One region of the Bacillus sp. KH172YL63 genome, then DNA from elsewhere that is predicted to be linked to it. Evidence: riboswitches for the same ligand, from Rfam matches in the RefSeq annotation. Region 1 holds a riboswitch; each other region holds the start of a gene.

Region 1 (2,266 bases):
TTGTCGCACACAGCGCCACGAAATATATCGGCGGCCACAGTGACATCACCGCCGGGGTCGTCGTCGGAAAGGAAGAGTTGGTAAGGAAGGCAAGAGAGAAGGTCGTCAACATCGGCTCCAATCTGAGTCCATTCGAAGCCTGGCTGACATGCCGAGGGGCAAAAACCCTCGCGCTCCGGATCGGCACCCAGGCCCGCAACGCAGAAACCCTGGCAGGATGGCTTCACAGCAACACCGATATTAAAGAAGTTTATTACCCGACAAACTTATCGACGAAAGGAAACGGGGCGATCGTGACGATCGAGCTTGATGAAAGATGCGATATGAGCACCTTCTTCAAGTCCCTCGGCTGGATCAAAATCGTTCCTTCCCTTGCCGGTGTCGAAACAACGGTGTCCTACCCGCTCGGAACATCCCACCGTGCCCTGCCGAAAGATGCCCAGAAAAAGCTCGGCATCAACACCCACGTCGTCCGGATATCGCTCGGCATCGAAGACGGGGAGGACATCGTCGCTCAATTTGAAGAAGCTGTTAAAAAATCGGTCGAAAAGTAAATAATTAAAAAATTCTAACAATACCCTTGACGCTGAGGTCGGTTACCCTTTATAATTCATCTCAACGCAAGAAATCACACATTGACAACTACATGCTCTTATCCAGAGAGGTGGAGGGACTAGGCCCGATGAAACCCGGCAACCTTCATGTGCGCAGATCGCGTCTCATGAAAAGGTGCTAATTCCTGCAGGCAATTTGCCTGAAAGATAAGAGGAGGACCCTATTCAATTAGACCCTCTTCTTAGGAAGGGGGTTTTTGTTTTGCTCTTTCCGGTAGAGGATCGGGGGGAGTTTGACTGGGCGGTTTGCCCGGTTTTGTTGCCTGTTAAAAATCGGTTGAAGTTTGACAGGTAAAGATCAGCTTAGATTTAACAGTTAAAATTCGGTTGAAGTTTGACAGTAAAAATCAGTTTGGATTCAACAGTTAAAATTCGTTCAAAGTTTAACAGTCAAAAATCAGCCTAAATTCAACAGACAAAATCCACCCAAAATTCAACAGGCAAAACCCTAGGCAAATGCCTAGGCAACACCCTAACCAAACCAAAATCCCAACCCACAGGAGGAACCCAAAATGACCAAATCATTCGACTTCGACACACTACTGCTTCACGGAGGCCAAGAACCGGACCCGACCACAGGATCACGTGCGGTCCCGATTTACCAAACCACATCCTATGTATTTGACAGCAGTGATCATGCCGCAAAATTATTTGCCCTTGAAGAGCCGGGGAACATTTATACCCGGATCATGAACCCGACGGTCGATGTGCTGGAGAAGCGCCTGGCACTGCTCGAGGGCGGCATCGGGGCGCTTGGGGTGTCGTCGGGGATGGCGGCGATTTCCCTGGCGATCCTGAACATTGCGCAGGCAGGTGATGAGATTGTGGCTGCGACAAATCTGTATGGCGGGACGTATAACCTCTTTTCCACGACGCTTCCGAAATACGGCATCAAGGTCCATTTCGTAGATCCGTCCGATCCGGAGAATTTCCGCAAGAGGATCACTGAGAAAACGAAGGCGGTGTTTGCGGAGACGATCGGGAATCCAAGTCTTCACGTGCTGGATATTGAAGCGGTGGCGAAGGTTGCACATGAGCATCATATTCCGCTCATCATCGATAACACGTTTGCGACGCCGTATATTTGTAAGCCGATTGAGTGGGGAGCAGATATTGTCATCCATTCTGCCACGAAATGGATCGGCGGCCACGGGACGGCGATTGGGGGAGTGGTGATCGACGGCGGGAAGTTTGACTGGAATCATGAGAAGTTCCCGGGCTTCACCGAGGAGGATCCAAGCTATAACGGATTGCGCTACGCACAGGATGTGGGTGCGGCCGCCTTCATTACTAAATTGAGGGTACAGCTGCTGCGGGATCTTGGGGCATGTCTGAGCCCGCAAAATGCGTTCCTGCTCCTGCAGGGGTTGGAGACGCTCCATCTCCGCATTGAACGCCATACAGAAAATGCCCGGAAGATCGCCGAGCATCTCGATCAGCATCAAGGGATCGCATGGGTGTCATATCCGGGACTCCCACAGCATCCGTCCCACGGGCTTGCCGAGAAGTATTTGAAAAACGGTGCCGGATCGATCGTTGTGTTTGGCATCAAAGGTGGAAGGGATTCGGGCCGGAAAGTCGTCGACAATATTTCCCTTTGGTCACATGTGGCGAACGTGGGGGATGCGAAATCATTGATCATCCATCCGGCT
Region 2 (2,266 bases), 2.0 Mb from region 1:
TCGGCCCACTCCCAAGTACGATGACCGTATCTCCTTTTTTGACGCCACTGTGCTCTACACTCCAAAAGGCGGTAGGGATGACATCTGACAGAAACAGGACGCTTTCATCTTCCAACTGACTTGATTCAGGGACTTTGAATGATGTGAAATCGGCATAAGGAACGCGTAAGTACTGAGCCTGACCTCCGGGATATCCCCCGTTCATTTCAGTGAAACCGAACAGACCCCCTACCTCACCATGAGGGTTGGACTCATCGCATTGACTCTCCATCTGGTTCTCGCAGAAAAAGCAGCTTCCACAGCCAATGTTGAAAGGGATAACGACGCGGTCTCCTTTTTTCAGTGTTTTTACGTCAGGTCCGACCTCTTCTACGATTCCCATCGGTTCATGACCAACCACGTAATCCTTCTCAGGCTCGATCCCTCCTTTATAAAGATGAAGATCAGAACCACATATGCCACTAGCCGTAATTCTCACAATCATATCTGTTCGTTCTTGAATGGCAGGGTCCTCTACTTCTTTCACGACCATTTTTTCTTTTCCTTGAAATGTAACACCTTTCACCTTCATCACTCCTGTCAATTTTGTAAGATTCTTCTATGTGTATACACCATTTCCATGGGACGTAAACCAACGAATGTTTTAAACCTTAGGGGATCACATCCTTGGTGTTCAATAAACGTTGCTAACCAGCAGTGTGAAAAAGCATAAGTATGGAATGAATTACCAAATGCATGGTGTGGAAGATTCAATGAGAACATTCCACATTGATCTAAAGTTTGTTCTGTTAAATGACCGGTTGTGAGTCATAGCGAATAAAAAGTAATTGCGTTTCTTTTTTAAAAATTCTCACTTTTCATTGACAGCCATGCTTACTTGTTATAAAGTATGAGAAAGTTAAACTTCACACAATCAAATAATTTCTTATCTAGAGAGGTAGAGGGACTGGCCCGACGACACCTCAGCAACCAGCCGCAGTTACAGGTATGGTGCTAATTCCAGCAAGTTGATGTCAACTTGGACGATAAGAGGGAGAAAGAATAGACAAAACCTTCTTATTTTATAAGAAGGTTTTTTGTTTTTTCCCTTTTCGATTTCAGTGGAAGAAAAGGAGAGAATGAACGTGAGTAAACATATTGAAACGTTGCTTGTTCAAGCGGGTAACCGGAAGGACCCTGCTACGGGAGCGGTGAGTCCGCCCATTCATTTATCGACCGCTTATGAACATAAGGGAATCGGGCAATCGACCGGTTATGATTATTCAAGAACAGGGAATCCGACGAGAGCCACGTTAGAGGATGTGTTGGCCGGACTGGAAGAAGGTTATGGTGGATTTGCCTTCAGTTCAGGGATGGCAGCGATTCAGGCCGTTTTGTGCCTTTTCTCTTCAGGGGACGAACTGGTTGTCTCGAAAGATCTCTATGGCGGCAGTTACCGTTTATTTACTCAATATGAGAAGCAGTATGATATGATCTTTCATTTTGTAGATACAAGTGATATTGCAGCCATCACCAATAAAGTGAACGGAAGGACGAGGGCGATTTTTCTTGAAACGCCTACCAACCCGTTGATGAATGAAGCTGATATTTCGGAAGTTGCACACTTTGCGCAGGATAATGGGTTACTTCTGATCGTAGACAATACGTTTTATACTCCGGTTCTGCAGAAGCCATTAACAGATGGGGCAGATATAGTGGTCCACAGCGCCACCAAGTATCTGGGCGGACATAATGATGTATTGGCGGGGGCAGTGATCGTACAGTCCAGGGAGCTCGCTGAAAAAATCTATACGATCCAAAATTCAATCGGATCGGTGTTGGCACCCTTTGATTGTTGGCTGTTACTGAGGGGGATGAAAACACTCAGCCTCAGAATGCGCCAACATGAGGAAAATGCCCGTGCACTTGCCCGCTATCTTGAAGAACACCGGTGTGTAACGGACGTACTGTATCCGGGAAGGGGAGGCATGCTTTCTTTCCGCCTTGAAAAAGAAGAATGGGTCTCCCCGTTCCTTCAAAGGTTAAAGGTCATTACGTTTGCAGAAAGTCTCGGCGGCGTGGAAAGTTTCATCACCTATCCAGCCACCCAGACGCATGCGGATATTCCGGAAGACGAACGAAACAAATTGGGCATTTGTAACCGGCTGTTAAGATTTTCAGTAGGAATCGAGCATATCGACGACTTAATCGAGGATTTGGAGAATGTTTTTCATCAATTGGAAAAAGAGGTGCATACGTATGAGTAAAAAACCATTTTCAATTCAGA
Region 3 (2,266 bases), 330 kb from region 1:
CAGGCGAGTTCGTTGATCACCTGGATTGGTAATCTATGTTTCGGATCTGCTCCTGCAAACCCTTTGAAAGAGAAGACTTCTTCTTTTTCCTTTAAGTATTCAATGACTTTCGTATATAATTTATCGAAGGATTCCGGGGAGATCGGTTGATTGACTGAACCCCACTCAATCTTATCCTTGGTGGATGGTTCTTCTACAATGAATTTATCCTTAGGAGAGCGTCCTGTGTATTTACCAGTTTCTGCTCTGACTGCCCCTGATGATGTTAAAACGCCTTCATTTCGCTGAAGGACTTTTTCAACTAGTTGAGAAACAGATAATTGTTCCTGAATATTTTGACCGTTAAGTAATTCCATTAATTCATTAGACATGCTCACTGAATTCATTCGAACCCTTCCTTTATATAAATTTAATGATCTCGCTTTCTTCACAAAAATAGTATAACACAATTGGATCATTAGTCTATACTATTTGAGTAATTTTATATGGTGTTTCCAATTTGTCACATTTTTCATACGGGCAAACGGGGTTTCTTCTTATATATATGTAGAGTTCGTCCGAATGTTTAGCCTCAAGGTGGAAATAGGGTGTTTCACTCGTATTTGAAGCGATGCAAAATAGGCTGAAGCTTGGTTAAACCTGTCAGCGGAAAAAAAGTTGACACCCTTTGTCCTAACCGTTATCATTGTTCCTTGAACGGATACTCTTATCCTGAGCTGGTGGAGGGAGCAGACCCTATGAAACCCAGCAACCTGCTAAATAGTAAATGGATCTTTTCTGTTTGAAACAGATCTGATTAAGCGAAGGTGCTAAACTGAGGCAAGGTTAAAGAACCTTGAACGATAAGAGAGAAAAGGCGCGGCTATGATCTGAAACCTTTCCTCTGATGCTGAATGGGGAAGGTTTTTTTCTGTTTATAGTGGACCAAACGCACATAAACCACGATTTTTTTATAAAAAAAACGTGTTTACTTCATACTACTTAGGGAATGAGTACCGTATCTGTTTAATGTTTTGTCGGATGGATATCTGACAACTACGCTTAAGGAGGAACCTTGATGTCAACTAAACGTCGTCTGTTTACATCTGAGTCCGTAACCGAAGGACATCCAGATAAAATTTGTGACCAAATTTCTGATTCAATTCTTGATGCAATTCTTACAAATGATCCGAATGCCCGTGTGGCATGTGAAACATCCGTTACAACGGGTCTTGTGCTTGTTGCTGGTGAAATCACTACTAACACGTATGTCGATATTCCAAAAATCGTTCGTGAAACAATCCGTGAAATCGGCTATACACGTGCGAAATATGGCTTTGATGCTGAAACATGTGCAGTGCTGACATCAATCGATGAGCAATCTGCAGATATCGCTCAAGGTGTTGACCAGGCACTTGAAGCACGTGAAGGTCAAATGTCTGAAGAAGAAATCGATGCAATCGGTGCAGGTGACCAAGGATTGATGTTTGGATTCGCTTGTAACGAAACGAAAGAGCTTATGCCTCTTCCGATTTCCCTTGCACACAAAATTTCCCGTCGTCTGACAGAAGTGCGTAAAGAAGAAATCCTTCCTTACCTTCGTCCAGATGGAAAAACACAAGTAACAGTTGAATATGATGAAAACGATAAACCGGTCCGCATCGACACGATCGTTATCTCTACTCAGCATCACCCGGAAGTGACGCTTGAGCAAATTCAGCGTAACCTGAAAGAATATGTTATCGATCCGGTTGTACCTGGCGAATTGATCGACGAAAATACAAAATACTTCATCAACCCGACTGGCCGCTTCGTTATCGGTGGACCACAAGGTGATGCAGGATTGACTGGCCGTAAGATCATCGTTGACACTTACGGCGGATATGCCCGTCACGGTGGCGGTGCATTCTCCGGTAAGGATGCTACGAAAGTTGACCGTTCAGCAGCGTATGCAGCACGTTATGTTGCAAAGAACATCGTAGCAGCGGGACTTGCCGACAAATGTGAAGTTCAACTTGCGTATGCAATCGGTGTTGCTAAACCAGTATCGATTTCAGTTGATACGTTTGGAACAGGAAAAGTATCTGAAGACGTCCTGATCGACGTTGTCAGCAACAACTTTGACCTTCGTCCTGCAGGAATCATCAGAATGTTAGACCTTCGTCGTCCGATCTACAAGCAGACAGCTGCTTACGGACACTTTGGCCGTAACGACATCGATCTTCCTTGGGAGCGTACAAACAAAGCTGAAGCGTTAAAAGCAGCAGCGTTAGGCGAATAGAGAAGA

The links. A riboswitch is a leader RNA that binds a small molecule or an ion and turns the genes downstream of it on or off. The one in region 1 is predicted to bind S-adenosylmethionine.
Region 2: another riboswitch for S-adenosylmethionine. It lies ahead of KH172YL63_RS08670 (methionine biosynthesis PLP-dependent protein); the one in region 1 lies ahead of KH172YL63_RS19210 (O-acetylhomoserine aminocarboxypropyltransferase/cysteine synthase family protein).
Region 3: another riboswitch for S-adenosylmethionine. It lies ahead of metK (methionine adenosyltransferase); the one in region 1 lies ahead of KH172YL63_RS19210 (O-acetylhomoserine aminocarboxypropyltransferase/cysteine synthase family protein).

Annotation. Positions count from the first base shown of each region.
Region 1 covers NZ_AP022842.1:3,754,202-3,756,467, reverse strand. The annotation lists gene KH172YL63_RS19215 (trans-sulfuration enzyme family protein) at 1-554, shown strand, start outside; SAM riboswitch class I at 650-768, shown strand; gene KH172YL63_RS19210 (O-acetylhomoserine aminocarboxypropyltransferase/cysteine synthase family protein) at 1,127-2,266, shown strand, end outside.
Region 2 covers NZ_AP022842.1:1,746,490-1,748,755, forward strand. The annotation lists gene KH172YL63_RS08665 (zinc-dependent alcohol dehydrogenase) at 1-565, opposite strand, end outside; SAM riboswitch class I at 923-1,032, shown strand; gene KH172YL63_RS08670 (methionine biosynthesis PLP-dependent protein) at 1,119-2,246, shown strand; gene metC (cystathionine beta-lyase) at 2,239-2,266, shown strand, end outside.
Region 3 covers NZ_AP022842.1:3,425,885-3,428,150, reverse strand. The annotation lists gene pckA (phosphoenolpyruvate carboxykinase (ATP)) at 1-386, opposite strand, end outside; SAM riboswitch class I at 704-849, shown strand; gene metK (methionine adenosyltransferase) at 1,058-2,260, shown strand.